Regions from separate parts of the Rhizobium lentis genome, predicted to be linked through region 3. Evidence: predicted binding sites of a transcription regulator. Region 3 holds the regulator's gene; each other region holds the start of a gene.
What was found. The regulator LexA, encoded in region 3, represses DNA repair genes until DNA is damaged. The targets are predictions, from matches to a motif close to TGTTCNNNNTGTGTTCNG.

Region 1 (10,207 bases), 360 kb from region 3:
TCATGATGCCGCAACTGATTGCCGGGCTTTCCTGGAAGGAAGCCGGAGAGCGGGCCGGCCAGCTTCTCGATTATATGCGCATCGGCCATCGCGGCGCCCATCGCCCGGGCGAGCTTTCCGGCGGCGAGCAGCAGCGCGTTGCGATCGCCCGCGCCGTCGCCAATGCGCCGGCCCTGCTTCTCGCCGACGAGCCGACCGGCAATCTCGACCCGGAAACGGCAAGCTACGTCTTCGACGCGCTGGAGGCGCTGGTGCGCCAGTCCGGCCTTGCCGCCCTCATCGCTACCCACAATCACGAACTCGCCCGCCGCATGGATCGGCGCGTGACGATCTCAGATGGCAAGGTCGTCGATTTCTGACGGTCAACAAATTTCCGGTAGTGCCTATGGCTGCTCCTCAACTTAACCTGCCTTGTGGCTTGCCCCTCACCCTAACCCTTACCGGGGGTCGAGCCACTGGTCTCGATCCGTCTTGTAGACCCCGTAAACGGGGCGAGGGGACGTGCCTTGCGAGAGGTACGCGAGTAACGGAGAGGTCGCGGCTATCACCCTTCGCCCCGTTTGCGAGGAGAAGGTGGCGGCAGCCGGATGAGGGCTGATCTCGCCGACTTACTCTCGCACATTGTGCACCCAATCCACGTTATTTACCGGAAGGCAGCGCCCTGCGATCAGGGGATGATCAACCCGCCGCGATAGTCGAGCATATAGGCCTTCCGGCCGTCGACCATGATGCATTCGTGGCCGCTGAACCGGTTGCAGTCGCCGTCGCTGCGGTCGATGTAGCGGCCGAACGGATGATCGAATTCCATTCCGCCGAGAAACCGGCCCTGCCGATACATGGCTGAAAGCGCAGCCATGATCACCGCTCCGGCTGCTCTACCGTCGATGAGATCGGGCGCAATGACGCAGCCGAAATAGTTCATCGCCCAGACGGGCTCGTCGGCAAGCCACACGACCTCCTGTCCGGCGAAATCAGTGCCACCGAAATAACTGTCGAGATAACGCCACGCGCCGCGTTCATAGCCGATATCGTGCGCGCCCGACCGGCAGGGCAGGCGCGGCACGCCGCCGCCGACATAGGTTGCGGCTTTGGCCTCCACGATAAATTCGTTCAGCGTTGCGCTATCGGGCATTTCTCTCTCCTGACTGATCCGGTCGAGATATAGCAGGGTTCCAAGAACATAAGAAGAACAAACGGTGGGGGCGATCGACCATTTTTGGGAGCTTGCCCTTCAGGCCGCGTCTCCCGTGAAACAAGAACACAGCAGCATTCTGAGTTGCGATCAGGCGTGTCTTGGCCGACCCGGCGGCATCGGAACGCGAGCTCGGCCGATTCGGAACATCATTCCCCCGTGATTTTCGAAACTCAAGAAGGGAGGAAAAGATTCCTGTTGACAGCGGAACACAGCTGGAACAAAGTGAAAACATAACGAGTAAAGGAGAGCCAGATGACTGACATGATCCGTGATATCGCAGCATTCACCTCCATCGCAATGTTCGTTGCTAGCTTTTCGCTGATCGTCATCGCGCTCTAAAATTTCAGGGGATCGCATGGCTGCCATGCGGTTCGGACGCGGGACTTCTTCTGGACATCATCGCCCTCTATGCCGACAATGCGGCCGATTCATTCGGGTGGTTGGGAAGGCATGTCATGGCGGATACGGCAAAGGCTTCTACAGTTGAAGCGATCGGCGGCACGCCCGGTTTCATTCACCTGAGGGTCCATTCGGCCTACTCGCTTCTCGAGGGTGCCCTGCCGCTGAAGAAGATCCTCTACAAAGCGAGCGGCGACAGCCAGCCGGCAATCGCCATTACCGACACCAACAATCTTTTTGTCGCGCTCGAATTCTCGCAGAAGGCGATGGACGAGGGCCTGCAGCCGATCATTGGCTGCCAGGTTTCGATCGATATGGAAGACGGGTTGGAAACGGAAAAGCGCGGCGGCCAGCAGGCGCTGGTCAAGCTGCCGTCGATCGTTCTTCTTGCCGCGACGGAGGCCGGTTACGAACGGCTGGTCGATCTCGTCAGTCGCGCCTATCTCGGCGGCGAAGGCAACCAGGCCGTCCATATCCGCGCCTCCTGGCTGGAAGAGGCGGGTACCGAGGGTCTGATCGCCTTGACCGGTGCATCGACCGGGCCCGTCGACACGGCGATCAAAGAAGGCCATTCCACTCAGGTGGAAGCCCGGTTGCTGCTGCTGAAGCATCTCTTCGGGGATAGGCTCTATGTCGAGTTGCAGCGGCACGGCACCTATGACAGGCGGCATGAGCAGAAGGTCGTCGCGCTCGCCTATGCCCACGATCTGCCGCTGGTTGCGACCAACGAGGCCTTCTTCCCGACCAGGGACGATTACGACGCCCACGATGCGCTGATGGCGGTCGCCCACAATGCCATCGTTTCCGACGACAGCCGTTTTCGCCTGACGCCCGATCACTACCTGAAGAGCCGAGCGGAAATGGCCAAGCTCTTTGCCGATCTGCCGGAAGCGCTGGAGAATACGATCGAGATCGCGAAGCGCTGCTCTTTCGTGCTGAAGACCAGAAAGCCGATTCTGCCGCGCTTCACCGGTGCGACCGACGATGCCGAGGAGGCCGAACGCGCCGAGGCGGGCGAACTGCGCCGCCAAGCGGTCGAGGGGCTGGAAATGCGGCTTGCGACGCTCGGCATGTCGCCCGGTTACGAGGAGAAGGATTATCGCGAACGGCTCGAATTCGAGCTCAGCGTCATCGAACGCATGCGCTTTCCCGGCTACTTCCTGATCGTTGCCGACTTCATCAAATGGGCCAAGCAGCACGACATCCCCGTCGGTCCCGGCCGTGGTTCGGGTGCCGGTTCTCTAGTCGCCTATGCCTTGACGATCACCGACGTCGATCCCTTGCGTTTTTCGCTGCTCTTCGAGCGCTTCCTCAATCCCGAACGCGTCTCGATGCCGGACTTCGACATCGACTTCTGCCAGGACCGCCGCGAAGAGGTGATCCGTTACGTCCAGGCCAAATATGGCCGCGAGCAGGTGGCGCAGATCATCACCTTCGGTTCGCTGCAGGCGCGCGCAGCCCTTCGCGATGTCGGCCGCGTGTTGGAAATGCCCTACGGCCAGGTCGACAAGATCTGCAAGCTCGTACCGAACAATCCGGCCAATCCGACGCCGCTTTCGAAAGCGATCGAGGAGGAGCCGAAGCTGCAGGAGGAGGCGGCGAAAGAACCGGTCGTCGCGCGGCTGCTCGACATTGCCCAGAAGATCGAAGGTCTCTATCGCCATGCCTCGACGCATGCCGCCGGCATCGTCATCGGCGACCGTCCGCTGTCCAAGCTGGTCCCGATGTATCGCGATCCGCGCTCCGACATGCCGGTCACCCAGTTCAACATGAAGTGGGTGGAGCAGGCGGGCCTCGTCAAGTTCGACTTCCTCGGCTTGAAGACCCTGACGGTGCTGAAGGTTGCCGTCGATTTCGTCGCCAAGCGCGGCATCAATGTCGATCTCGCCGCCATTCCTCTCGACGACAAGAAGACCTATGAGATGCTGTCGCGCGGCGAAACGGTCGGCGTGTTCCAGGTGGAAAGCGCCGGCATGCGCAAGGCACTGATCGGCATGAAGCCGGACTGCATCGAGGACATTATCGCCCTGGTGGCGCTCTACCGTCCGGGACCGATGGAGAACATCCCGACCTACAATGCCCGCAAGCACGGCGACGAAGAGCTGGAATCGATCCATCCGATGATCGACCACCTGCTCAAGGAAACGCAAGGTGTCATCGTCTACCAGGAACAGGTGATGCAGATCGCCCAGGTGCTCTCAGGCTATTCGCTTGGTGAAGCCGACCTTTTGCGCCGCGCCATGGGCAAGAAGATCAAGGCCGAGATGGACCAGCAGCGCGAGCGCTTCGTCGATGGCGCCGTGAAGAACGGCGTGTCGAAGCCGCAGGCCGACAATATCTTCGAACTGCTGGCGAAGTTCGCCAATTACGGCTTCAACAAGTCGCATGCCGCCGCCTACGCCATCGTCTCCTACCAGACGGCCTATATGAAGGCGCATTATCCGGTCGAGTTCCTCGCCGCCTCGATGACGCTCGATATGTCGAATACGGAAAAGGTCAATGATTTCCGCCAGGACGCCAAGCGCCTCGGCATCGAGGTGATCGCGCCTTCGGTGCAGACCTCCTTCCGCCACTTCGAGACCGGCGACAACCGCATCTACTATGCGTTGGCGGCCCTTAAGGGTGTCGGCGAATCCGCCGTCGACCATATTGTCGAGGTGCGCGGCGACAAGCCCTTTGCCGGGATAGAGGATTTCTGCCTGCGCATCGATCCGCGCCAGGTCAACCGCCGCGTGCTCGAAAGCCTGATCTATGCCGGCGCCTTCGATTGTTTCGGCACGGACCGCGCCCAGCTCGCCGCCGGCCTCGACCGCATCCTCGGCTATGCCCAGCGCGCCCAGGAAAACAAGCTGAGCGGCCAGTCGGACATTTTCGGCAGCACACTGACGTCGGGGCCTGAAAAGATCGCTCTGCCGCCGTTTTCGCCCTGGCTCGCTTCGGAGCGGCTGCTCAAGGAATTCCAGGTGCTGGGCTTCTATCTCACCGCCCATCCGCTCGATTCCTACAACAACATCCTGCAGAAGATGCGGGTGCAGACCTTTGCTGAATTCTCCGCGGCGATCAAACAGGGCGCATCCAATGCGCGCCTTGCCGGCACGGTCATCTCGAAGCAGGAGCGAAAGACCCGCACCGGCAACAAGATGGGCATCATCGTCTTTTCGGATTCGTCGGGCCAGTTCGAGGCCGTACTGTTTTCGGAAATGCTGAACCAGTACCGCGACATGCTGGAGTCCGGAAAATCCTTCCTGCTGACGGCGACCGGCGAGGAACGGCCGGAGGGTATCGGCCTGCGCATCCAGACGATCCAGTCGCTGGAGGAAAAGTCGCTGCAGATGCAGAAGGCGCTGCGCGTTTATATCAGAGATTCCGGCCCGCTGAAAATGGTTGCCCGCCACCTGAACGCCAAGGGTGATGGCCTGGTGTCCTTCATCGTCATCAAGGAGGAAGGCAAGCGCGAGGTCGAAGTGGCGCTGCCGGATAAATACCGCATCACGCCGGAGATCGCCGCCGCCCTTCGCGCGGCCCCCGGCGTCGTCGACGTCGAGCTTGTCTGATTGGGGCGCCGAGAATAGCAGCGCGTGACACAAAAGGCCTAAAGCGGCTCACATAGCGCCAGTTTATGCGACGCGCATCACCCGCGGGTGATGGTGATGAAATCCGTGCCTTCGCCAGTCTCCCGGCCGATGCCGGTATCGGAGATCGTCAGCGTCGAGCCGGGCGCGATCAGCGCGTCGATCCGTCGGCGGGTCTCGTCGGGGATCGCGATGCGGCTTAGCGAACGGGCAATTGGCTTGCCTGAGACGATCGAGCTTTCCTGTGCGGTGATGCCGAGCTGCTTCATCGTCTCGCGAGAGAGGTTGTTCGCAAGCGTCACACCCAGCCAATCAGCCGTGCCGGCCTTTTCATCGACCGCATGCAGCGTGAAGAAATGCGTGCCGAGCGCCAATTCCGGATCGGCGATCGTCACCGGCGCCTCGAAGACCGGTTTGAACGCCTTCCGCACCATGATGACGCCGTTCGGTGGCTCGCCCTTGCCGGCCGCTGCATAGACGGCTTTCAGCAGCCTGTCGGAGATCAGATTCCTGTCGCCGGCAAATTCCGTCGGCCGCAGCGTTTTGAACGCATTGATCGCCTGAACGGTCGCCGGGCCGAGCAGACCGTCCGGATCACCGGCCGAAAAGCCGAGCTGATTGAGAAGGGTTTGGATGTCGATCACCGTCTCGCGCAGCGTGCGGCGTGTGATGAGCATGCTGATCGGCTCGGACGGTGGCTTGGCGTCCGGAGCTGCAACCGGCATCGGCATCGCGACCGTGTCGTTCATCGCCACCTGTACAGGCGCCTCGGGGCTGTCGGGCATAGAGGGCCGCAGCTCGACATCCGAAAGCAGAGGCATCGCCGTTGGCGAGTCTGGATGGAAAAGATTGAGATGGTCGATCGGCTGCGGCGCCAGCTCGCCATCGCTGATGATGACGGGGATCCCGGCGTCGGTCATTCCATAAAGCATCTTTGCGAAGGCGCCGGGCATCCGCACACAGCCATGCGAAGCTGGATAGCGCGGCACCGAATTGGATTCGTGCAGCGCGATGCCGGACCAGGTCAGCCGCTGCATGAAAGGCATCGGCGCGTTCGAATAGATGTTGGATTCATGGTACTTCTGCTTCTCGATGACGGAGAAGATGCCGCTCGGCGTCGTATGGCCGTCCTTGCCTGTCGAAACCTTCGAGGTCGCCACGACCTCGGTGCCGTCATAGACGGCGAGCGACTGCTTGTTCTTGGAGACGAAGATCTGCAGCGTGCGTGTATCCGCGGCAAAAGCAGGGTGCACGAGTGCGGTGGCCGACAGCAAGCCGAGGCCGAAGACGAGACGCGAGACCATGATACCCAACCATACGCAATACTGGTCCGGCACATTATGGGACGAAGTTTAAGGAAGATTTTAAAGCCCGGACTGTGCGCCGGCCTCACGCTTTAGTGATCACGCTTGCCGCTGCCGAACGTATAGCCGGTCTCGACCGTGTTCTTGCCGAACTTGTCGCGCAGCTTGTCCATCGCCGCTTCGGCCGCCGCCCGCCGGCCCGATTGCCGGTCGATGAGATCGGGCGGATCGGCGCGGGCGGCATCGCCGAGATCGGTAACGCCGATGCCGAGCAGGCGGAATTTCGTGCCGTCCGTTTCCTTTTCGAGAAGTTCGAGCCCGATGCGGAAGATCCTGTCGGCAAGCTGGGTCGGGTCTTCGAGCTTGCGGTTGCGGGTGCGCAACTTGAAGTCGGCGCTCTTCAGCTTCAGGACCACGGTCTGGCCGGCAATATCGTTTTTCTTCAGCCGCCAGGAAACCTTTTCGGAAAGGTTGCGCAGGATCGGCACGAGATCGTCATGGCGTGAGATGTCGTCGAAGAAGGTCGTCTCGGCCGAAACGCTCTTGGCCGCATCGTTGAGATGCACCTCACGGTCGTCGATGCCGCGCGAGAGCCGGGCGAGCCGCTGGCCGATGCTACCATAGCGGCGCATCAGGTCGTTCTCCTCCATTTGCTGCAACTGGCCGATCGTGCGGATGCCGTCCGCCTCCAGCGTCGCTGCGAAGGCCTTGCCGACGCCCCAGATCGTGGTGACCGGACGCGGTGCCAGGAATTCCACCGCTTCTTCACGGCCGATGACGGAAAAGCCGCGCGGTTTCTGCAGGTCGGAGGCAACCTTGGCGAGGAATTTGCAATATGAAAGCCCGACCGAGACGGTGATGCCGATCTCCTTTTCGACGCGTCGCGCGAATTTGGCGAGCGTGCGCGCCGGCGGGTCGTGATGCAATCTCTCGGTGCCGCCAAGTTCCAGGAAGGCTTCGTCGATCGACAGCGGCTGCACCAGCGGCGTCAGATCCTGCATCAGCGCGCGCACCTGGCGCCCGACCCGGACATATTTCTCCATGTCCGGGCGGATGACGACAGCCTGGGGGCATGCCTCCAGGGCCTTGAACATCGGCATTGCCGAACGCACGCCGTGGATGCGGGCGATATAGCAGGCAGTGGAGACGACACCGCGTTTGCCGCCGCCGATGATGACGGGCTTATCGGCAAGTTCGGGATTGTCGCGCTTCTCGACCGCCGCGTAGAAGGCGTCGCAATCGATATGCGCCAGTGTCAGTGCATAGAGCTCGCGATGGCGCACCAGACGCGGACTGCCGCAGGCCAGGCAGCGACGCGCCTCGCCCTTCTGCTCGGCAAGGCAGTCGCGACAGAAGCCGGGTGTCTTGTCAGGCGCGGGCATCATGGTGAGAACAAAGGTTGAACGTGGCGACACTACGCCTTAAGCTTGCGAGTCACAAGAGAGGGGCAGAGCTTTGCCTTTGGATAACGATCTTCGTTTCGAACCGGTGACGGCAGAACGGTGGGGCGACTTCGAAACTTTGTTCGGCCCACAGGTGGCTTTTTATAATTGCTGGTGCGTCGCGCTGCGCTTGCCGCATTCGGTGAGGACGGCGATGACGCCGGATGAGCGCAAGGCGCATATGCGGGAACGGATCGAGGCGGGGCCGCCGCCGGGAATCCTCTGTTATGCCGATGGCGGGCCGGTCGCCTGGGTGCAGGTCGGACCGCGCCACGACGTGCCGCAGTTCAATTCGCCGCGCACAGTCTCGCGGCCGCTGGAGGAGGACGATGCGCGTGATCCCTCGATCTGGGCCATCAGCTGCTTTTTTCTGCTGCCCAAACTGCGCGGCAGGCGAATGAGCCATCGTCTGCTTGCCGGTGCGATCGATTATGCCCGGCGTCAGGGAGCGCGGCTGCTCGAAGCTTGCCCGATCGACCATGTGAAGCAGTCGAAATCGGTGACGCTCTGCATCGGCTCGACGGCAATCTTCGACGCAGCCGGTTTCGAGACGATTGCCAGACGCAAGGACGGCCGTCCGCTCATGCGGCTGGAGCTGCGCGATTGAACGTGCCGGAACGGAAATGTGCGTCGATCAGCTCGGCCGCATGCGCCCAGTCGGAGGCGCGGGTGATGTCGTCGGCCGCCGCCGGTGCGAAACGATGGACGGGCGAGTCCGGCATCAGGTGAATGAGCAGGCAATCGGCCACGTGTTCCCTAACGGAATGCAGATTGTGCGCCATATCGTCTATGAAGGCGATGGGAAAGGAGCGGCTGGCATGCAGCGCATGGACGATCGGCCCCTTGGGTTGTTCGCTGGCAAGCAGCGGAAAGAGCAGGCCGGCGCTGTCCAGCAGGCGGCGGCGGTGATCCTGGAACCGTGGCGGCATCGCCGTCAGGAAAAGGATATCGGCCGCCTGCGAAAGCCGGCCGAGTGTTTCGACGACGCGGTCCACCGGCGTCTGCCACAGCTCCTGCGCTTCGAAAAACTCTTCGATCAGCCGGCTGACCTGTTGGGCCCCGATCTCCGTGCCGTCCGCTTTCGAGACAATGTTGCCGTGAAGCCGGAACGATCGCGGCAGGAACTCGTGACCCAGGCTTTGCAGAAAGAGCTGGAAGGGATCGATAAACCCCAGCACGACATCGTCGACGTCGCAGACGATCAGCGGCCGCTCGCCGAGGCGGATATGCGAAATATCGAGCTCGGCCACGCTCAATATTCCCCCGAATCGAGACCGGGCGAGGAGAAATGCCGCCAGGCGGCGGTCACCGTCTCAGGGCTGAGGCCGCTCGCCGTGCAGAAGGCCATCGCCGTCGGTTCATGGTTCATCAGGAAGTCCATCATGCCTGAGAGAAATCCCGGATCGTTCACCGCGTTGCGCACTTGGCTTGGCGCCACACCGGTGAGCGCGAGGAAGCGGCCGAACATGTCGGGGTCACCGGCAAGCCAGCCGAGCACGGCGATCGCCGTCTCATGCGGGTCGGCTGCCTGTTGTTTCGAAGTCTTGAAGTTGCTTTGCATTTCGAGGGGTAAGTTACCTTTTCTTCAACCAAATACCGCTAGCGTGCGCTATCGGTTTCACGGAGCTCTTCATCCACATGCGCCTTTCTCATGGGACGAACGACTGAGTGAACGGACGTAGGGACAGCTTGTCATGCCCAAACAGGTGATGATTGTAGAAGATAACGAGCTCAACATGAAGCTCTTTCGCGACCTGATCGAGGCGTCCGGCTATACCACGATCCAGACCAGAAACGGCATGGAGGCGCTCGATCTGGCGCGCAAGCATCGCCCCGACCTCATCCTGATGGATATCCAGCTTCCCGAAGTCTCCGGCCTCGAAGTCACGAAATGGCTGAAGGAAGACGATGAACTGCACGTCATTCCCGTGATTGCCGTCACGGCCTTCGCGATGAAGGGTGATGAGGAGCGGATCCGCCAGGGCGGCTGCGAGGCCTATGTTTCCAAGCCGATCTCGGTTCCGAAATTCATCGAGACGATCAAGACCTATCTCGGCGACGCCTGACGCATCGGAAAGACGCTTATGACTGCGCGAATACTGGTGGTTGACGATATTCCGGCCAACGTGAAGCTGCTTGAAGCGCGGCTGCTCGCGGAGTATTTCGACGTGATGACCGCCGCCGACGGCCACGAAGCGCTGGCGATCTGCGAACGCAACCAGGTCGATCTGATCCTGCTCGACATCATGATGCCCGGCATCGATGGCTTTGAGGTCTGTGAGCGGCTGAAGGCCA
Region 2 (10,207 bases), 2.1 Mb from region 3:
TCCAACGCATGAAGGCGGAAGGCAAGGGTTCAAAAGCGCCGCTCAGCGAAGCCTTCGGCCAGTGGAAGAACGCCAAGATCGCGATCATCGCGCTTCTCGGCGCCACCATGGGCCAAGCGGTCGTCTGGTACGGCGGCCAGTTCTATGCGCTGTTCTTCCTGCAGAACGTTCTCAAGGTGGATCTCCAATCGGCCAACATCATGGTCGCGATCGCCCTGTTGCTTGGAACGCCGTTCTTCGTCATCTTCGGCGGCCTCTCCGACAAGATCGGCCGCAAGCCGATCATCATGGCCGGCCTTCTCATCGCTGCGGTGACCTATCAGCCGCTGTTCAAGGCAATGACCTGGACGGCGAACCCGGCGCTTGCCGAAGCACAAGCCTCGATCCGCGCGACGGTCACGGCCGATCCGGCGGATTGCAGGTTCCAGTTCAACCCGACCGGCACGGCGAAATTCACCAGCTCCTGCGATGTGGCAACGGCCTTCCTGACGAAAAACTCGGTGCCATACGACGTCGTGCCGGGCCCTGCCGGGCAGCCGGCAACGGTGAAGATCGGTAACCAGACGGTCACGAGCTTCGACGCCCTTGCGGCCGGCGACAAGGCGAAGAGCATGACCGCCGCCTTCGAAAAGGGCGTCAACATTGCGCTTCATAGTGCCGGTTATCCGCTGAAACGCGGCGTCGCCAAGGTGCCGGATTCCAAGCTCGATGCCTTTATCGCCGCCAATCCGGAACTGGCGCTCACTGCCGATGCCGTGCGCGCCGGCGAGAAGGAAACCGTGCCGGCAGCCAAGCTGGTCGAAGGCAAGCTGCTGACGGCCGATGAGGCCAGTGGCGTCACCGACATGGCAGTCTACAACATCGCCAATGGCGGCAGCTTCGCCATGACCGCCGATCCCGCCCGCGTCAATTGGGTCGGTACGGTTGCGGTTCTCTTCGTCCTCGTCCTCTATGTGACGATGGTCTACGGCCCGATCGCAGCTCTTCTGGTCGAGCTCTTCCCGACCCGTATCCGCTATACCGGCATGTCGCTGCCCTACCACATCGGCAACGGCTGGTTCGGTGGTCTGCTGCCGGCGACGGCCTTTGCGATGAGCGCCGCCGCGGGCGACATCTATTACGGTCTCTGGTATCCGATCGTCTTCGCGGCGATCACGCTGGTGATCGGCCTGATCTTCCTGCCCGAAACGAAGAACAGGGACATCCACGCCATGGATTGATGACGCGATCGCGTCTGACAAGCTCGAGAAACGGCCCGGCGCTCACAAGGCGCCGGGCTTTTTCGTATTACAGTGCCGCGCGTCTTTTTGGACGCGCAAAGGACGCTGTAACATTTAAATTGGCTGCATAATTTATCCTTAAATCGATTCTGATTTAAGGAATTATGCAGTGCGGAACAGGCGTTTGGCGAGCGGCCAGCCATCCGGCGCCAGTTTGAAGATCAGACCACAACGGGCATAGACGATCGCCGTCAGCAGCGAGAACCAGCCGCCGAAGGCAAGACCGGCGATGACGTCGCTCGGATAATGGGCGCCGACCATGACCCGTGTCATGCCGAGCCAGATGGCGCATGCGATAAAGGCAACACGGTAGCGCGGAAACAGCAGCGCAAAGGCAGCGAAGAAGGCGCCGACCGTGGTGGAATGGCCGGAGGGAAAACTTTCGAAAGCGGCATGTCCGGAAAAGGGCGTGAAGGAAAAGATACCGTAATCGTGGAAGTGATCGGGACGTGCCCTTCCAATCGCCCGCTTCAGGAGATTGGCGAGAAGTCCGGAAAAGACGACCGTGGTGAAGAGATAGGCGCCGATCCAGCTGACATAAAGCGCCTGCGCCTTGGCGCGTGCCGACTGCAAAAGCTTGTAGCCCGCCCTGCCCTGAAAAAAGAGCAGGATGCTGGTGCAGATCAGCCAGGCGGAATCGCCGAAACCGGTCAGAAGCTCGCCAATCTGTTTCACCGGCGCGGGAGGTTCGCTGGCGCCGATCGGCGCATCGAAGAGCAGCATGGAAAGAATGACGGCGTTGATCGTGATGAAGAGACAGGCCTGCCACCGCAATGGCGGCATCGCAGCGTCGCTCCGGCGCCAGCGCCTGTCCAGGGAAGCCCAAAATGCCCGCATTCCGTCGTCCGTTCGAATTAGCCTTCGAGCGCCGCGCGTGCGGTAGGGCGCTCTTTCACTTTGAACTGGCGCATAGACGGAAATCGTTTTCCGACTTCAAAAATATGCGCAGGTGAAATCCGGCGCAAAAATACACGAGATTATGGCCGAGGCTAGCCCGTTTTGGTTAATTCGGCCGAATCCGGCGGGTTATCCATCCCTGAAGGAGCCCTCCGCATGCGTGATGCGAAGGGCAGGAAACTGTTTCACGTGAAATATATCAGGCTGCAAGCGCCTTGAATTCGGCAAGGATCGCATCGCCCATTTCAACGGTGCCAACCTGTCTGCAGCCGTCGGCCATGATATCGCCGGTGCGGATGCCCTTGTCGAGCACGTTGGCGATCGCCCTTTCCAGATCGTCGGCTTCCTTCACCAGATTGAAGGAATAACGCAGGCACATGGCGAAGGAGGCGATCATTGCGATCGGATTGGCGATGCCCTTGCCGGCAATATCGGGAGCCGAGCCGTGCACCGGCTCATAGAGCGCCTTGCGCTTGCCGGTCTTGCCGTCCGGGGCGCCGAGCGAGGCCGACGGCAGCATGCCGAGCGAGCCGGTCAGCATGGCGGCGACGTCGGAGAGCATGTCGCCAAACAGATTGTCGGTGACTATAACGTCGAACTGCTTGGGCTGGCGTACCAGCTGCATGCCGCCGGCATCGGCGAGCATGTGTTCGAGCTGGACGTCGGAATATTTCGCCTTGTGGGTCTCGGTCACCACCTGGTTCCAGAGCACGCCCGACTTCATGACATTGCGCTTTTCCATGGAGCAGACGCGGTTCTGTCTGGTGCGGGCCATTTCGAAGGCGACGCCGGCGATGCGTTCGATCTCGTAGGTATCGTAGACCTGCGTGTCGATGCCGCGCTTCTGGCCGTTGCCGAGGTCGATGATTTCCTTCGGCTCGCCGAAATAGACACCGCCTGTCAGCTCGCGGATGATGAGGATATCAAGGCCTTCGACCAGTTCCGGCTTCAGCGAGGAAGCCGAGGCAAGGGCAGGATAGCAGATGGCGGGACGCAGATTGGCGAAAAGCTGCAGATCCTTGCGCAGGCGAAGCAGGCCGGCTTCCGGGCGCACGTCGTAGGGCACGCTATCCCACTTGGGGCCGCCGACGGCGCCGAAGAGAACGGCATCGGCGGCCAGCGCCTTCTGCATGTCGGCTTCCGAGATTGCCGCGCCGTGGGCGTCATAGGCTGAACCGCCGACCAGCCCTTCGTCCGTGACGAAACCGGCATTCATCGCCTCGTTCATATAGGCGATTATCTTGCGGACCTCGCCCATGGCCTCGGGACCGATGCCGTCACCCGGCAGCAGGAAAAGATTGCGCGCTGTCATGAAACCCTCCTGGAAAAACAAGTTGCGGCTTCTTAGACCCCGGAAATAGGCATTTCAAGCGAGAGAAGGCCTGAATCGGTACGCTTCGCTCACCGTTACGATAGTTGCTCCTGTGCCTGCAAACGGATTAGAACGGCAGGCCCGATCCTCTATTCGCTGGATGTTGCCATGCCTTTCGCACCTCTTCATCTCGACACGCCTTTGGTTCGGACATCGCCCGACTACAGCGCCAGCGGAAAGCTGCTGTGGCTGAAGCTCGATGCCCTGCAGCCTTGCGGCAGCTTCAAGCTTCGCGGCGTCGGCCGGCTGTGTCAGCACGAGGTGGAACATGGCGCGCGTGAGATTTTCTGCGCCTCCGGCGGTAATGCCGGCATCGCTGCGGCTTATGCCGGCCGGGCGCTCGGTGTGCCGGTCACGATCGTCGTGCCGGAGACGACGGCAGCCGATGTCCGGCAGACAATTGCCGCAACCGGTGCGAATGTTCTCGTTCATGGTTCGGTTTTCGATGAAGCCAATGCCCATGCGATCGAACTCGCCCGCCGCCGCAAGGCGACCTATGTGCATCCCTTCGACCATCCGCTTCTGTGGGATGGCCATGCCACGCTGATCGACGAGGTGGTGGCGAAGGGCGCAAAATTCGATTGCGTCGTCACCAGTGTCGGCGGCGGTGGATTGCTTGCCGGCATTGTCGAGGGGCTGAAGCGAAACGGCCTTTCCGATGTGCCTGTCATCGCCGTCGAAACCGAAGGCGCGGCTTCGTTGAATGCCAGTCTCCGGGCGAATGAGCGCATCACCCTTCCCGCCATTACCTCGATTGCCAATTCGCTCGGCGCCCGGCAAGTAGCACAGCACGTCTTCGGTCTGCCGAAGCAGCACCCGATCGAAAGTGTCGTCGTCAGCGACGCCGATGCCGTTGCCGCCTGCGTGAAGTTTGCCGATGCCCAGCGCATTCTGGTTGAACCAGCTTGTGGCGCCGCCCTTGCGGTTGCCGACGTGCATGCCGGGCTGCTTCAGCGCTTCAGCAATCCGCTGATCGAAGTCTGCGGCGGCATCGGCGTATCGCTCGAAAAGCTGAGGCTCTGGAAAGAAAAGTTTCTCTGATCTCGGCCAAAGAAAAAGCCGGGCGAACCCGGCTTGATCGATAGACAATTCCGTAAGGGGCTTAAGCGGCCCAAGGGTGCGAAGCGGCGTTCTTCTTTTCGAATTCGTCGATCGCCTTGCCCTTTTCCATCGTCAGGCCGATATCGTCGAGGCCGTTCAGCAGGCAGTGGCGCTTGAATTCATCGAGATCGAACTTGATCGAGCCGCCATCGGGACCGGTGATCTCGAGGTTCTCAAGATCGACGGTCAGGATCGCGTTGGAGCCGCGCTCAGCGTCGTCCATCAGCTTGTCGAGATCGTCCTGGCTGACCTTGATCGGCAGGATGCCGTTCTTGAAGCAATTGTTGTAGAAAATGTCGGCAAAGCTGGTGGAGATCACGCAGCGGATGCCGAAATCGAGCAGCGCCCAGGGGGCGTGTTCGCGCGAGGAGCCGCAGCCGAAATTGTCGCCGGCGACCAGGATCTTGGCGTCGCGATAGGCCGGCTTGTTCAGCACGAAATCGGGGTTTTCGGAGCCGTCTTCATTGTAGCGGGCTTCGGCGAAGAGGCCCTTGCCGAGACCGGTGCGCTTGATGGTCTTCAGATAGTCCTTCGGAATGATCATGTCGGTGTCGATGTTGACGACCGGCAGAGGCGCTGCAACGCCCGTGAGCTTCACGAATTTATCCATGACCCATGCTCCATTTCAGCAAAACGTACTTTCTGGAATTTGCATCTAGTCCAGTTTTTCGCCGAAATGAAGGAGAATCTTTCTAAAATGCGGGCCACGCGGCATTTCGCGTGGCCCGTCGATAAGCGCGTTGTTACTTAGTCGGCGCGTTGAGGCCCCAGAGGACGCCGAAGGGATCGCGAAGCTGGCCGTAACGGTCACCCCAGAACATCAGTTCGACCGGCATGACGACTTCGGCGCCGGCAGCGACCGCGCGCTCCCACCAGAAATCGATATCGTCGATAACAAGCTGGATGGCGAAGCCTTCATGGCCTTTGAAGGGAGCGCCGTATTCGGGATAGGCATCTGCCAGCATGAGGGAGCTGCCGTTGATATAGAGATGAATATGCATCGTCCGGCCGCTCTCGTCGACCGGCACCCGATAGGCTTCTTCGGCGCCGAAGGCTTTTTTGTAGAATTCCGCAGCTTTTACCGCGCCGTCGACCGTCAGATAGGGCAGCAGGCCATTCTTGACCGGCGGCATTTTGACCGGCTTGTTTTCCGTCGTATCCATGCTCATCCTCCATCGTTTTGAGCGCCGGCTGAATGCCTGGCTGCTTCAAAGACGTATCATGGAAGCATGATCCGACAGTGTCGTCAGTTTTTTGAGCATAAATCGGCTTAGAGATCGATGATCGTGCCGCGGCCGTCGTTCCAGATGCGCATCTCGTGTTGGCCGTTGTTTGCCTTGGCACGCACCGGAGCGGGCTTCATCTTCATCGAAAGCGCGCGGCCGACCATGAGCACGGTCAGAATGCCGCCGACGGCGAGCGTCACCGAGAAGGTGAGAAGCAGCATGGCCACGAAAAAGGTGGCGCCGGCAAGCATGATGAAGATGGAGCGAATGTTCTGCATGGGTTTGAGACCTTTCTACGGAAAGGAATGTGGTCCTTCTTTTTCCTCTCTGCAAGGCAAGCATGGCTTTTTGTTGTCTTGCCGGGCTTTGCGAAGCTTGGCACTAATGGCGGATGAACCAAACCCCGCCTCTCTGTTCCTTCAATCTGCGCCGCTCGGTACTGAGCGTGCCCGCCATCAATCTCCGCGCGCTCGAAAAGAGCCATTCCCTTGATTGTGATGCCGTTATTCTCGATCTGGAAGATTCCGTCGCACCGGAGAAGAAGGCAGAAGCGCGGGAAAACTTAAGACGGTTTTTTGCCGGGCCGCCGCTCGAGGGCAAGGAAAGGATCATCCGCATCAATTCTTTGTCATCCGAATTCGGAGCGGCGGATCTCGATCTGGTCACGGCGCTTTTGCCTGACGCCGTTCTGCTGCCGAAGGTGGACGATCCTCGGGATGTCACCGACATCAGTGATCTGCTTGCCGATGCGGATGTGCCGGAAGAGCTGCGCATCTGGGCCATGATCGAGACGCCGCGCGGCGTGCTGAATGTCGGGGCGATCGCCGAAACCGGCCGCACACCGACCTCGCGGCTCGATTGCCTCGTCGTCGGTCTCAACGACCTGCGCAAGGAAACGGGCGTCCTGCCGCAGCCGGGGCGAAGCTTTCTCGTGCCCTGGCTGATGCAGGTCATCCTGGCGGTCAAAGCCTATGGGCTCGATGCGCTCGACAGCGTTTTCAACGATTTCCAGGATGCCGAAGGTTTCGACGTCGAATGCGGGCAGGGCCGCGCCATGGGTTTTGCCGGCAAGATGCTGATCCATCCCGGGCAGATTGCAGCCGCCAACCGGCATTTCGGCCCGAGCGCGGAGGAGATTGCCGAAGCGCAGGCGATCATATCAGCCTTTGCCGATCCGGCTGCCGAGGGCCTCAACGTCATCAATGCGGACGGGCGGATGATCGAGCGGCTGCATCTTGTCCAGGCCGAGGCTCTGGTTCATAAAGCACGTCTGATTTCCGCAAGAAAGCCCGCCTGATGAAACTCTACCGCTTCCTGACCGGCCCCGACGATGCTTCGTTCTGTCACAAGGTTACCGCCGCCCTCAACAAGGGCTGGTCGCTGGAAGGCTCGCCGACCTATGCCTTCAATGCCGCCACCGGCGCGATGCAGTGCGGCCAGGCCGTCGTCAAGGAGGTCGAGGGCAAGGATTATGATCCGGAAATGAAGCTCTCCGAGCAATAGGCGTTCTGCCGGACGCGGTGTCAACGTTCCGCGGCTTCCTCGGCGCTGGCCTCGATCCGCTCCATATCATCGTCGCTCAGCCCGAAATGGTGGCCGATCTCATGGATCAGGACATGGGTGATGATATCGCCGAGCGTCTCGTCGTTCTCAGCCCAGTAATCGAGGATGGGACGCCGATAGAGGCGGATGCGGTTCGGCATCTCGCCGGTTTCCACCGTGAAACGTTCGGAAATACCTCTGCCCTCGAAAAGGCCGAGCAGATCGAAAGGGGTTTCGAGCGCCATGTCCTCGAAAACATCGTCATCGGGGAAATCCTCGATCTCGATCGTGAGGTTGGTCGTCAGCTGGCGGAATTCATCCGGCAAATGGCTATAGGCTTCCATGGCCAGCGACTCGAAAGTGCTGATCGTCGGCGCATGGCGGTCTCGCCAATCATCGCTCTGGTCTATGCGGGCCATGAATATTCCTTCCTTTGCGGGCCCATATAGAACCTTTATCGCCGTTTTTCGAGTGTGGAATCAAAGGCAGGAATAAATTCATAGAAAATGGTTGTTGACTCTTCTCCGGCTCTCTGGAATCCATAAGAACATAACAGGAACAAGACGGATTGGAGCAACGCCATGGCGCAGCACGCCCTGGCGCGCGAGCGGCTTTTTGCGCTCCGCGAAACCATTGCTAGACTGGAAGGAAAGCCTGCGCCGGCGCTTGCGGCAGCGGAGCGGGAAGCCTTGGCCTCGGGCAAGACGACGCGGCAGGCTGCGGAACGCAATGGCCGCGGACTTCGGCTGCCGTTCGGCGTGACGTCGCTCGACGAAGCGATGGAAGGCGGCCTCCCCCTCGATGCGGTCACGGAAATTCGTTCCGCGTTGTTTCGCGAAGCCGGTGCGGCAAGCGGATTGGCGATGGCCGTTGCCGCGCGGCTGCAGAAACAGGGGGCGGATGACGGCAGGTTTCAGCCGTTACTCTGGATCGGCGATGCCGTCGGCACGCTGGAGGCCGGCCGTCCCTATGCTCCCGGGCTTCGGGATTTCGGGTTGAGCCCGGAGCGATTTCTCCATGCCGCGCCGCGCAAGCTTGATGAAGCGCTCTGGCTGGCGGAGGCAGCGGTTGAAAGCGCTGCTTTCTCGGCCGTCGTCTTCGAAGTGCGGGGCAACCCCGCCCATTTCGGCCTGACCGAAAGCCGCAGGCTCAGTCTCAGGGTGCATGCTGCCCGCCGTCCGCTCCTTCTTGTCCGGCAGGCGGGAGAGGAGGAGGCGAGCAGTGCGGTTTTCCGCCTGCATGTCGAACCCGCACCGTCCGGTCTGCGGCCGTTGCCGGATGGATCGAAGCTTGCCGGCAGCATCGGCAATCCGATTTTCCGTCTCACGCTGGAGAAGAGCCGTAATCCGGCCCCGCTCTCCTTTCTTCTGGAGTGGAATCCCCATGAACGCGAATTTCTCCCGGTCGATGAACCAAGCTTCGCTCGGCCTCCAGGCGAACAGTCAGCGCATTCTGGCGCTCAGCTTCCCGCATCTGTCGACCGACCGTATCGCCCGCAGGCGATGGGGGCCCTCCTGGCGTTCGAACGGGCGTCCTGAAGCGTCACCGATCGTCTGTTCCGGCAAGCTCAACAATGCCATGCGGCTGACAGCGCTGGACGAGCTTGCCGAGACGCTGGGGCTGAGGAAGGAACAAGGCGTTGCCGAAGCCCGCGCCATGTATCCGGCGCTCGATGTCGTGGACGAGGATATTGCGGCCGACCGCCGGCTGCTGGAAGCGATCGCCGACTGGTGCGATCGCTATACGCCGCTGGTGGCGCTCGACGGCAAGGAGGGGCTGTTTCTCGACATTACCGGCTGCGCCCATCTCTTCGGAGGTGAGAAGGCGCTTCTCAAGGATATCCTGTCCCGGCTCTTCCATATGGGGCTCGATGCGCAGGGTGCAATCTCCTCATCGCCCGGCCTTTCCTGGGCCATGTCCCGTTTCGGCCAGGGCGGCGTCGTGGAGGATGAGGAGACAGAACGTGTGCTGATGCCGCTGCCCATCGCGGCCTTGAGGCTGGAGGGACAGACCGCCGATGCCCTGAAGAAACTCGGCCTGAAATATATCGGCGATGTCATCCATGCGCCGCGGGCGCCGCTGACCCGCCGCTTCGGGCCGGAACTGCTTCTCCGTCTTGACCAGGCACTAGGGCATGAAGAGGAGCCGGTTTCGCCCCGGCGTCCTATCGCCAGCCTCTCGTCCGAACGCCGTCTGGTCGAGCCGATCGGAACGGAGGAACAGGTTCTTGCCATTACCAGCCAGATCGCCGTGTCTCTGAAACCGTCTCTGGAGGCGCGCGGAGCCGGCGGGCGGGTATTCGAGCTGGTGCTGTTTCGTGTCGACGGCCGGGTTTTCCGTATCGCCGTCGGCGCCTCACGGCCGCTTCGCGAGCCGAGGCTCATTGCCGGGCTGTTTTCCGAGCGGTTGCAGGTCATTTATGACGATATCGATGCCGGCTATGGTTTCGATATCCTGCGCCTGAATGTACTGCGGCATGATCCTTTCGATGAAGCGCAAGCTGATTTCGAAGGCGATCGTCAGGGAGAAGTTTCGCTTTCGGCTTTTATCGACCGCGTTTCCGCCCGGCTCGGCGCCGATTGCCTGCAAAGCTTCCAGCTTCGCGAGAGCCATGTGCCCGAACGTGCCGTCATCACGATTCCGGCGATTGACAGCCTTTCGAGGCGGCGGAAGACGGAGCAGGGCAGTTCCCTTCCTTTCCGCGAGGAGCGTCCGTTGCGGCTTTTTGCGACGCCGGAGCCTGTCGAGACTGTGCTCGCCGAAGTGCCCGATGGCCCGCCGCAAATCTT
Region 3 (10,207 bases):
CCCCTATGGCATGCTGAACGGCAATCCCGGACTGCTCGGCGGTCTCAACGTCGTCGGCATGACGCGCGCCGGGATCGACCGCGCCGTCATCCACAGGGTGCGCCGCGCCTATAAGGCGATTTTCGAGGGAGCGGCCTCGGTCCGGGAAAACGCCGCTGCGATCCGCGACGAATATGCCGATTGCGAGCAGGTGGTGCATATCCTCGATTTCATCGCCGCCGAGAGCGACCGCGCCCTGTCCTCGCCGACCCGGGGGCAGAAGGGCTAGTCCGTGGCTTTATCAGGCGACACCGCTGCGGGCCGGCTGGCGATCATCGCCGGCGGCGGTCTTCTGCCTTCCTATGTCGCCGAAGCGGCGCGCGCAGCCGGCGAAAATCCCGTCATCGTCGCGTTGAGGGACGAGAGCGATCGGCGCTGGGAGGGATATGATCATGCCGTCATCGGCATCGGAGATTTCGCCGCCCTCGATGCACTGCTCAACCGTTATGGCATCGGCCGTGTGGTGATGTCGGGAAGCGTGCGCCGCCGGCCGGAATGGCGCGAGGTGCGCCCGACCTTCCGGATCCTGATGAAGGTCCCCGCCGCCATTCGCACGCTGCTGTCCGGCGGCGACGATACGGTTCTGCAAATGGTGATCCGGTTGATCGAGGGGAACGGTCGGCGCGTCGTCGGCGCCCATGAGATCGCCCCGGACCTGCTTGCCACTGTTGGTCCGCTTGGCGGGGTCGCACCCGGCGAGGAAGACCGCCGCGATATCAGCCGCGCCGCCGAAGCCGCCGATATGCTCGGCCGGCTGGATGTCGGGCAGGGTGCCGTCAGCATCGGCGGGCGCGTCGTCGCGCTGGAGGGTCTTGAGGGCACCGACGAGATGCTGGATCGTGTCGCTGGCCTCAGAGCTGCCGGCCGCGTCTCGCCACGCCGCCGCGGCGTGCTCGTCAAGCTCTGCAAGCCGCAGCAGGATGTTCGCGCTGACCTGCCGGCGATCGGCGTCTCCACAATCCAGAATGCAAAAAAAGCCGGTCTTGGCGGCATCGCTGTCGAGGCTGGCCGTTCGCTGGTGCTCGATCGCGGCGCCGTCATCAAGGCAGCCGATGAGGCAGGACTCTTCGTCTGCGGCGTCGATCGCGGCCTGCCGGCATGGGGGTTCGAATGAACGGCGCGCCGCTGAAGATCGCCGTCATTGCCGGAGAGGTGTCGGGTGATCTGCTCGGGGCCGATCTCATCGCCGCGCTGAAGCGGATACATGGCGGGCCGGTCGAGCTTGTCGGCGTCGGCGGCGAGGGGCTGCAGGCGGAAGGCTTGAGATCCCTGTTCGATTTTTCCGAATTGTCGATCATGGGCATCACCCAGGTGCTGAGCCGGCTGCCAAAGCTGCTTGGCCTGATCCGCCGAACCGCGGCTGAGATCGCCGCCGCAAGGCCGGACATTCTTCTCATCATCGACAGTCCGGATTTCACCCATCGCGTCGCCAAGCGCGTGCGCACCGCGCTGCCCGATCTGCCGGTCGTCAATTATGTCTGTCCGAGCGTCTGGGCCTGGAAGGAATATCGCGCCACGCGCATGCTTGCCTATGTCGATCATGTGCTCGCCATCCTCCCCTTCGAGCCGGCAGTGATGCGCGCGCTCGGCGGTCCCGAGACCACCTATGTCGGCCATCGCCTGGTCGCCGACCCGGCGTTGCTGGAAACCCGGCGGCTGCGCGCCGGCAGACAGCCCGGTAACGGCCCGATCCTCCTTCTTCCCGGCTCACGTTCCTCCGAGATCAAGAAGCTGCTGCCTTATTTCGAGCTCGCAACAAGCGAACTCGTCGCTCGCAACGGTCCGATGCGTTTCATTCTGCCCACGGTGACACATAAGGAGGCGCTTGTCCGCGCGATGACCGCGGGGTGGGCGGTAAAGCCGGAGATCGTCGTCGGCGCGGAAGCGAAATGGAAGGCCTTTGCCGAGGCCGATGCAGCCATGGCGGCGTCCGGAACAGTTATTCTTGAACTTGCGCTTGCCGATGTCCCGGTCGTCTCCGCGTATAAGGTCGACTGGATCATGCGCATGCTGACATCGAGCATCAAGACCTGGACGGGCGCGCTGCCGAACCTGATCGCCGATTACTCGGTCGTGCCGGAATATCTGAACGACATCGTTCGCGGCGCAAGCCTTGCACGCTGGATAGAGCGGCTGTCGGCCGACACTTACCAGCTCAAGGCGATGATGGAAGGGTATGAGCTGATTTGGCAGCGCATGCAGACGGAGAAGCCGCCTGGCGAGCACGCCGCCGAAATCCTTCTCGACGTGCTGAACAAGAAAAAACCCGGCCATTTCTGACCGGGTTTCTTTTTGGGTCCTGAGGCGATCAGCGCTTCGAAACCGGGATATAATCGCGTTTCGGTTCGCCGACATAGAGCTGGCGCGGACGGCCGATGCGCTGTTCCGGATCCTCGATCATCTCGTTCCACTGTGCGATCCAGCCGACCGTACGAGCGAGAGCGAAGAGCACGGTGAACATGGTGGTGGGGAAGCCCAGCGCCTTCAGCGTGATGCCGGAATAGAAGTCGATGTTCGGATAGAGCTTCTTTTCGATGAAATATTCATCGGTGAGCGCGATGCGCTCCAGCTCCATCGCCACTTCGAGCAACGGATCGTCCTTGATGCCGAGTTCGCCGAGCACTTCATGCGTCGTCTTCTGCATGATCTTGGCGCGCGGATCGTAATTCTTGTAGACGCGATGACCGAAGCCCATCAGGCGGAACGGATCGTTCTTGTCCTTGGCGCGGGCGATATATTCCGGAATGTGGTCGACCGTGCCGATCTCGTTCAGCATGTTGAGCGCTGCTTCGTTGGCGCCGCCATGCGCGGGGCCCCAGAGGCAGGCAATGCCGGCGGCGATGCAGGCGAAGGGGTTGGCGCCCGACGAACCGGCGAGACGGACCGTAGAGGTCGAGGCGTTCTGCTCATGATCGGCGTGCAGGATGAAGATGCGGTCCATCGCGCGTGCAAGCACCGGATTGACCACGTATTCCTCGCAGGGAACGGCAAAGCACATGCGCAGGAAGTTCGACGCATAGTCCAGATCGTTCTTCGGGTAAACGAAGGGCTGTCCGATATGGTACTTGTAAGCCATGGCGGCAAGCGTCGGCATCTTGGCGATCATGCGCAGGCTTGCGACCATGCGCTGGTGCGGATCGGTGATGTCGGTCGAGTCGTGATAGAAGGCCGACAGCGCGCCGACGCAGCCGCACATGACGGCCATTGGATGCGCATCGCGGCGGAAGCCGGTGAAGAAGCGGGTCATCTGCTCGTGCACCATGGTGTGGTGCGTGACGCGATAGTCGAAATCCTTCTTCTGCGCAGCGGTTGGCAGTTCGCCGTAGAGTAGGAGATAGCAGACCTCGAGAAAGTCGCCATGCTCGGCGAGCTGCTCAATCGGATAGCCGCGGTGCAGCAGAACACCTTCGTCGCCGTCGATATAGGTGATTTTCGATTCACAGGATGCGGTCGAGGTGAAGCCCGGATCGTAGGTGAAGGAAGCGGTGTTCTTGTAGAGGGCACCAATATCAATGACGCTCGGGCCGATGGTGCCGCTTTTAACGGCAAGGTCGACTGATTTATCACCGATTTTTATTGTAGCGCTTTGATCCGTCATGCTGTCCTCCGAAATGTCGGTGGCGCCACAAAAGCGCCATAGGGGTTAAGCGTCCTCACCGATAGCTATATGATCGTGACGCTAATGCCAAGTTACCGTGACGGCATTTTGTGCATTGCGGCATCACCTTTTAGGCACTGCAGCGATGAGCCGCACGCATAGCGGAAGCCGATGATTCGACTGACCTTTTGCCGCTAACGATTTTCCCTCATATTTCAATCGATTATTCTTGCCGGATTTGCTCCGGAGTTGCATTGTTGCTGAGCGGGGTTGGGGCGGTGCATGCAGGAAATGACGACAGTCGAATTGCGGCCGCAAGTGGGCGTCGACCTTGCCGGTCCCGCGTCTCTTCCTGCGCCTGCCGCGGGAACGCGGCCGACAACGACGCAGTCCATGATGCCATTGCGCCGACGGCTGATGGCCGCCATCGCAAAATCGTTTCGTGCCGGCGGCCGGATGCTGAGCGAGGAGGCGGACTACGACCGCCTGCTCTTGTTCTCGCCGGTTTTTCTCGGCGCCGGCGCGGCCTTCTGGTTTCTCGCACCAACCGATATTCCATTCCTTCCCTCACTGCTCGGCCTGATGGTGTTGACGGTCGCGGTTCTCGTCGCCGGCCGCGGCCGGCCGGTTTTGCGGGCGACGTTTCTGGCGCTTGCCCTTGTGGTCTGCGGCATGCTCTGCGCGCAGTTCGAGAGGTGGCGGGCTTCGACTGTCATCCTCGATTCATCCGTAACGACGACTGTGACCGGCCGCGTCGAGCGGCGCGAAGGCGACGATCGCGGTCGGTGGCGCTATATTCTTGCCGTCACCGGCACCGAGGAGCCGGCGGTCAAGCGGCCGCCGAAGCGCATAACCGTGATCGCCCGCGGCGCCGATGCGCCATTCGAAATCGGGGACATAATCACCGGCAGGGCACGGCTGACGCCGCCGGCGGGTCCGGCGCTGCCCGAGCTCAACGACTTTTCCTTCGGTGCCTATTTCGACGGCATCGGCGCGAACGGCTTCTTCTACGGGGCCCCGACGAAGGTCGATTCGCAGGCGGAGCCGCAAGAGGCGAGGCGGGCTACCGATGCTCTTCTCGAATGGCTCTATCGGCTGCGCAGCGGCATCGGCGACCGCATACGCTCGATCCTGCCCGGCGACACGGGCGCTTTTGCCGCCGCTCTCGTCACGGACGAGCGTCGCGCCATTTCAAACGAGACGACGGATGCACTGCGCCAATCCGGTCTTGCCCATATCATCGCAATATCAGGTCTCAACATGGCGCTGTCGGCCGGCATCTTCTTCGTCGGCTTCCGGATGCTGCTCAGTCTCTTTCCCGGCATCGCCCAGGCCTATCCGACCAAAAAGTTCGCCGCCGCCGGCGCGCTCATCGCCGTCACGGCCTATTTTCTGATCTCGGGCTTCGCGGTCTCGGCAGAACGCGCCTTCATCATGATGGCCATCATGCTCATTGCCGTCTTCTTCGACCGGCCTTCGATCAGCCTTCGCAATGTCGCTCTTTCCGCGCTTGTTATCATCGCGCTTGCTCCCTCCGAGGTCCTCGGGCCAAGCTTTCAAATGTCCTTTGCCGCGACCTTGGCGCTGGTATCGGGTTATCAGCTATGGAAGGACCGGCGTGTCCGCGAAAACGCCGTCCTGAAAATGCCGGCCCTGCGGCCGGTGGTTGCCGTCGGACGCTTCTTCGGCGGTGTTTTCCTGACCTCGTTGATCGGTGGCTTTTCCACGGCGCTGTTTTCGATCGAGCACTTTCATCGCCTGACGGCCTACGGCCTCCCGGCAAACCTCGCGACGATGCCGATGATCTCCTTCATTGTCATGCCGGCCGGGTTGTTCGCGATGCTGCTTATGCCTTTCGGCCTGGATGCACTGCCTTGGAAAGTGGTCGGATTCGGCCTCGATCTGGTGATCGCGGTGGCAAGGACGATATCCGGCTGGGGCGGGGATATCGGCATCGGTCGCTTGCCCGGCTGGTATTTCGCCGTGGCCGTGGCGGGCTTCCTGCTGATGACGCTCATGCGGACGCGGCTGCGCCATGTCGGCACCGCCATCATGGCAGTCTCGACGCTCGCTTTCCTGGTTCTGCCGGCTCGCCGGCCGCCGGATCTGGTGATTTCCGAGGATGGCGGTCTGGTCGCGATCGTCAAGGCGTCGGCAATGGCTTCCAATCGTGAAAGGCCGCCGGATTTCATCTTCGACCAGTGGCAAAGGGCACTGGTTCTGCCCACTCATGACCCGCCGAAAATGCTGGATGGCCCTGCTGTTCCCGAGGGAGACGATCGCCGCCTCAGGCTTTCGGCCGGTCAGCAGAACGAAGCGAGGCTCGCAATGCGGACTGCCGCAGCGGGGGGTACCGCGGAGCGTTTTTCCTGCGTCAAGAAAGCCTGGTGCGTAGCGAAGCTCGCCAACGGTCATGTCGTGACCGTCATCGAGAACGCCGCCTATCTCGGACCGGCCTGCGATGCCGGCGATATTGTCATCACGCCGGTGCGCCTGCGCTCGGCCAGCTGCCGCTCGGGCGCGACGCTGTTTACCGGCGAGACGCTGCGCCGGACCGGTTCGGTCGAACTGCGCATCACCGCCGGCGGCCCGGAGGTGGCGACCGCCTTCAATGCCCTATCGCGGCCATGGATGCGCCATCGCGCCTATGATTGGCGCAACGACAGTTTTACGGATTCTGGTCTGTCCGGTATCAGTGATAGCGGCGGATGAGGCCGATGAGCTTGCCCTGCACCTTGACGCGGTCGGGCCCGAAGATGCGGGTCTCGTAGGCGGGGTTGGCGGCCTCCAGCGCGATCGAGGCGCCCTTGCGGCGGAAACGCTTCAGCGTTGCTTCCTCGTCGTCGACAAGGGCAACGACGATATCGCCGGGACTTGCCGTGCTGCCGTTGCGAATGATCACGGTATCGCCGTCGAAGATGCCGGCCTCGATCATCGAGTCGCCCTTGACTTCAAGCGCATAGTGCTCACCGGAGCCGAGCATATCGGCGGGAACGACGATGTCGTGCGTGTTGTTCTGGATCGCCGAGATCGGAACGCCGGCAGCGATTCGTCCCATGACCGGTACGGAAACAGAGTTGCCGTTGTCGGCAACCGGTTTAGCGGCAGCGGGCGCTGCGGTCGGCTGGGGCTTGCCGAGGCTGCCCTCGATGACGCTCGGCGAAAAACCGCGGCGCGGCTGAAGACTGGGACTATAGGCCTCCGGAAGCTTGATCACTTCAAGCGCCCGGGCGCGGTTCGGTAGGCGGCGAATGAAGCCACGTTCCTCGAGCGCCGTGATCAGGCGGTGAATGCCGGATTTCGAGGCGAGATCAAGAGCATCCTTCATTTCGTCGAAGGAGGGAGGAACGCCGGATTCCTTCATGCGCTCATGAATGAAAAGGAGAAGCTCCTGTTGTTTGCGCGTGAGCATCGACGTCAGACCCCGTGATTGAAACAAATCCAGAACAGACCCTATATGTTCCATATGTGTTCCGCAAGTAGCTAAATTTCCGTAAAACTTCACGCCAACTCGTCGCGATTTTTATTTTCATTCGCCGGATTGGCGCCATGTCTTGCATTCAGGGAGGTGCTGTCGCACATCTCCTGTCGTTTCTGGGAGAGGAACCGATGAACGAGCATCTCGCCAAGCCGCACCCGCTGGATCACGTCGTTCTGCCCGTCGTCAATATCGATCTGGCGCGCGAGAGGCTCGGCAAGCTTGGCTTCACCGTAGCCGCCGATGCGCGCCATCCCTTTGGAACGGAAAACGCCTGCGTCTTCCTTGCCGACAAAACTTATCTGGAGCCGCTCGGCGTCGCGAGTATCGAGGAGAGCGACGCATCGGCGCTGAAAGGCAATGTCTTCACCGCCCGCAACCAAGCCTTTCGCTTTCGTTGCGGCGAGGAGGGGCTTTCGGCAATCGTTTTCGCCACCGAAGATGCTGCCCGCGATCATAGGAAATTCGCCAGTAGGGGATCGAGCGCCGGCGAGATGCTGGAGTTCAGCCGGCCGATGAAGATGCCGGATGGTTCCGAGAGCGTCGGCAGCTTCAGATTGGCCTTTGCGAGCGATCTGCGTGCGCCTGATTTCTTCCTCTTCACCTGTCAGCGCATCAACCCGCTCCCGGCCGACCGTGGTGCGCTGGAGAAACATGCCAATGGCGTCACCGGCATTGCCGAGGTGGCGCTTTGCGCGCCGGAACCGGCCGCATTCGGCGCCTTCGTCAGCCTCGCCGCGGCGCAATCGGCAATCGAGAAAACAGGCTTCGGCGTCAAGATCGCAGCATCGAATGCGAGAATCAGCCTGATGACGCCGGAAGGGTTGGAGGCCTATTTCGAGATAGCCGTCTCGGCCGCCGAGCGCGGCCTGCGCGGCCGGGCAATCCTCTTCAATGTCGCCGATCTTGCCGTGACAGAAGCGCATTTGGCTGCTAACGGGGTGACGTATACGCGCAAGAACAATCGCATTCTGGTGAAGCCCGCGCCCGGCCAGGGCACGCTCTTCGCCTTCGAGGAACCACGATGAGCTCCAATACGAATTCCGAAGTCAAGATCGGCGAAGGCGACGGCCAGGTCATCTTTTCCAATACCACCCGTCTGTCGCTGATCGCCGGGCCTTGCCAGATGGAGAGCCGGGATCACGCCTTCATGGTCGCCGGTACGCTGAAAGAGCTTTGCGCTAAGCTCGGCATCGGCCTCGTCTACAAGAGTTCCTTCGACAAGGCGAACCGCACCTCGCTCTCGGCCGAACGCGGAATCGGCCTTGAAAAGGGCATGGAGATCTTCGCCGACCTGAAGAAGGAATTCGGCCTTCCTGTCCTGACCGACGTCCACACGGCTGAGCAGTGCGCCGAGGTGGCAAAAGTGGTCGATGTCCTGCAGATCCCTGCCTTCCTTTGCCGCCAGACCGACCTTCTCATCGCCGCCGCCAGGACCGGGCGCGTCGTCAATGTCAAGAAGGGACAGTTCCTGGCGCCCTGGGACATGAAGAACGTTTTGAAGAAGCTGAATGCCAGCGGCAATCCGAATGTACTGCTGTGCGAGCGCGGCGCCTCCTTCGGCTACAATACGCTGGTCTCCGACATGCGCTCGCTGCCGATCATGGCGGCGATGGGCGCGCCTGTCATCTTCGATGCCACCCATTCCGTCGCCCAGCCGGGCGGGCAGGGCGACTCCTCCGGTGGCCAGCGCGAATTTGTCGAGACGCTGGCGCGCGCGGCGGTGGCGACGGGAATTGCCGGCGTCTTCCTCGAAACCCATCAGGACCCCGACAACGCACCGTCCGATGGCCCGAACATGGTCTATCTCAAGGACATGCCGCGATTGCTTGAGAAATTGCTTGCCTTCGACGCAATCGCCAAGGCTTGACGTTCAACAGGCTGACATGATCGTGGTTTAGGCCACGATGGAGCGCCCGTTCCAAGGCTGGAAATTGCCGCATTGTAATTTGCACGCCTTCGATTATGACAGGCTTCGAACGACTTATCACCCACTGAGCAGGAAGAACCCATGACTGCAATCACCGATATCATCGCCCGCGAGATTCTCGATAGCCGTGGCAACCCCACCGTCGAAGTCGACGTCTATCTCGAAGACGGCAGCATGGGCCGCGCGGCCGTTCCCTCGGGCGCCTCGACCGGCGCGCATGAGGCGGTCGAACTGCGCGACGGCGGCAAGCGCTATCTCGGCAAGGGCGTCGAAAAGGCGGTCGAGGCCGCCAACACTGAAATCTTCGACGCGATCGGCGGTATCGATGCCGAAAACCAGATCCAGATCGACAACATCATGATCGAACTCGACGGCACGCCGAACAAGTCGCGCCTCGGCGCCAACGCCATTCTCGGCGTTTCGCTCGCCGTCGCCAAGGCTGCCGCCCAGGCCTCCGGCCTGCCGCTCTACCGTTATGTCGGCGGTGCTTCCGCGAGCCTCCTGCCGGTACCGATGATGAACATCATCAACGGCGGCGCTCATGCTGACAATCCGATAGATTTCCAGGAATTCATGATCCTGCCGGTTGGCGCTGATACGATCGCCGAAGCCGTGCGCATGGGTTCGGAAGTCTTCCACACGCTCCGCAAGGAACTTGCGGCCCAGGGCCATAACACCAATGTCGGCGACGAAGGTGGTTTTGCGCCGGGCCTGAAGAGCGCTTCGGAAGCCCTCGACTTTATCGTCAAATCGGTCGAGAAAGCCGGCTACAAGCCGGGCGAGGACATCTACCTCGGCCTCGACTGCGCCTCGACGGAATTCTTCAAGGACGGCAAATACGTTCTCGAAGGTGAAGGCCGCACGCTCGAATCGGGCGCCATGGCCGAATATCTGGCCGAACTCACCGCCAAGTATCCGATCATCTCGATCGAGGACGGCATGGCCGAAGACGACTGGGACGGCTGGAAGACGCTGACCGATCTGATCGGCAAGACGACCCAGCTGGTCGGCGATGATCTCTTCGTCACCAACTCCGCCCGTCTTCGCGACGGCATCCGCATGGGCGTTGCCAACTCGATCCTCGTCAAGGTCAACCAGATCGGCTCGCTGACGGAAACGCTCGACGCCGTGAACACGGCGCACAAGGCTGCCTACACGGCAG

Region 1: a site for LexA is predicted at 1,398-1,415, ahead of dnaE (DNA polymerase III subunit alpha). Genes of this name have one in related genera too.
Region 2: a site for LexA is predicted at 7,962-7,979, ahead of J0663_RS31195 (ImuA family protein). Genes of this name have one in related genera too.

Annotation. Positions count from the first base shown of each region.
Region 1 is NZ_CP071454.1:3,551,691-3,561,897, forward strand. It holds gene J0663_RS17050 (ABC transporter ATP-binding protein) at 1-359, shown strand, start outside; gene J0663_RS17055 (DUF5680 domain-containing protein) at 668-1,132, opposite strand; gene dnaE (DNA polymerase III subunit alpha) at 1,651-5,148, shown strand; gene J0663_RS17065 (L,D-transpeptidase family protein) at 5,226-6,470, opposite strand; gene J0663_RS17070 (DNA polymerase IV) at 6,563-7,855, opposite strand; gene J0663_RS17075 (GNAT family N-acetyltransferase) at 7,932-8,519, shown strand; gene J0663_RS17080 (hypothetical protein) at 8,494-9,168, opposite strand; gene J0663_RS17085 (DUF3572 domain-containing protein) at 9,165-9,473, opposite strand; gene J0663_RS17090 (response regulator) at 9,607-9,978, shown strand; gene J0663_RS17095 (PleD family two-component system response regulator) at 9,997-10,207, shown strand, end outside.
Region 2 is NZ_CP071454.1:1,764,716-1,774,922, reverse strand. It holds gene J0663_RS08495 (MFS transporter) at 1-1,220, shown strand, start outside; gene lpxE (phosphatase PAP2 family protein) at 1,383-2,117, opposite strand; gene leuB (3-isopropylmalate dehydrogenase) at 2,377-3,489, opposite strand; gene J0663_RS08480 (pyridoxal-phosphate dependent enzyme) at 3,658-4,590, shown strand; gene leuD (3-isopropylmalate dehydratase small subunit) at 4,652-5,260, opposite strand; gene J0663_RS08470 (VOC family protein) at 5,394-5,813, opposite strand; gene J0663_RS08465 (hypothetical protein) at 5,921-6,154, opposite strand; gene J0663_RS08460 (HpcH/HpaI aldolase/citrate lyase family protein) at 6,268-7,173, shown strand; gene J0663_RS08455 (DUF1737 domain-containing protein) at 7,173-7,379, shown strand; gene J0663_RS08450 (metallopeptidase family protein) at 7,400-7,837, opposite strand; gene J0663_RS31195 (ImuA family protein) at 8,000-8,956, shown strand; gene J0663_RS08445 (Y-family DNA polymerase) at 8,997-10,207, shown strand, end outside.
Region 3 is NZ_CP071454.1:3,908,061-3,918,267, forward strand. It holds gene lpxA (acyl-ACP--UDP-N-acetylglucosamine O-acyltransferase) at 1-268, shown strand, start outside; gene J0663_RS19020 (LpxI family protein) at 272-1,153, shown strand; gene lpxB (lipid-A-disaccharide synthase) at 1,150-2,319, shown strand; gene gltA (citrate synthase) at 2,348-3,637, opposite strand; gene J0663_RS19035 (ComEC/Rec2 family competence protein) at 3,920-6,349, shown strand; gene lexA (transcriptional repressor LexA) at 6,330-7,049, opposite strand; gene J0663_RS19045 (VOC family protein) at 7,247-8,143, shown strand; gene kdsA (3-deoxy-8-phosphooctulonate synthase) at 8,140-8,985, shown strand; gene eno (phosphopyruvate hydratase) at 9,127-10,207, shown strand, end outside.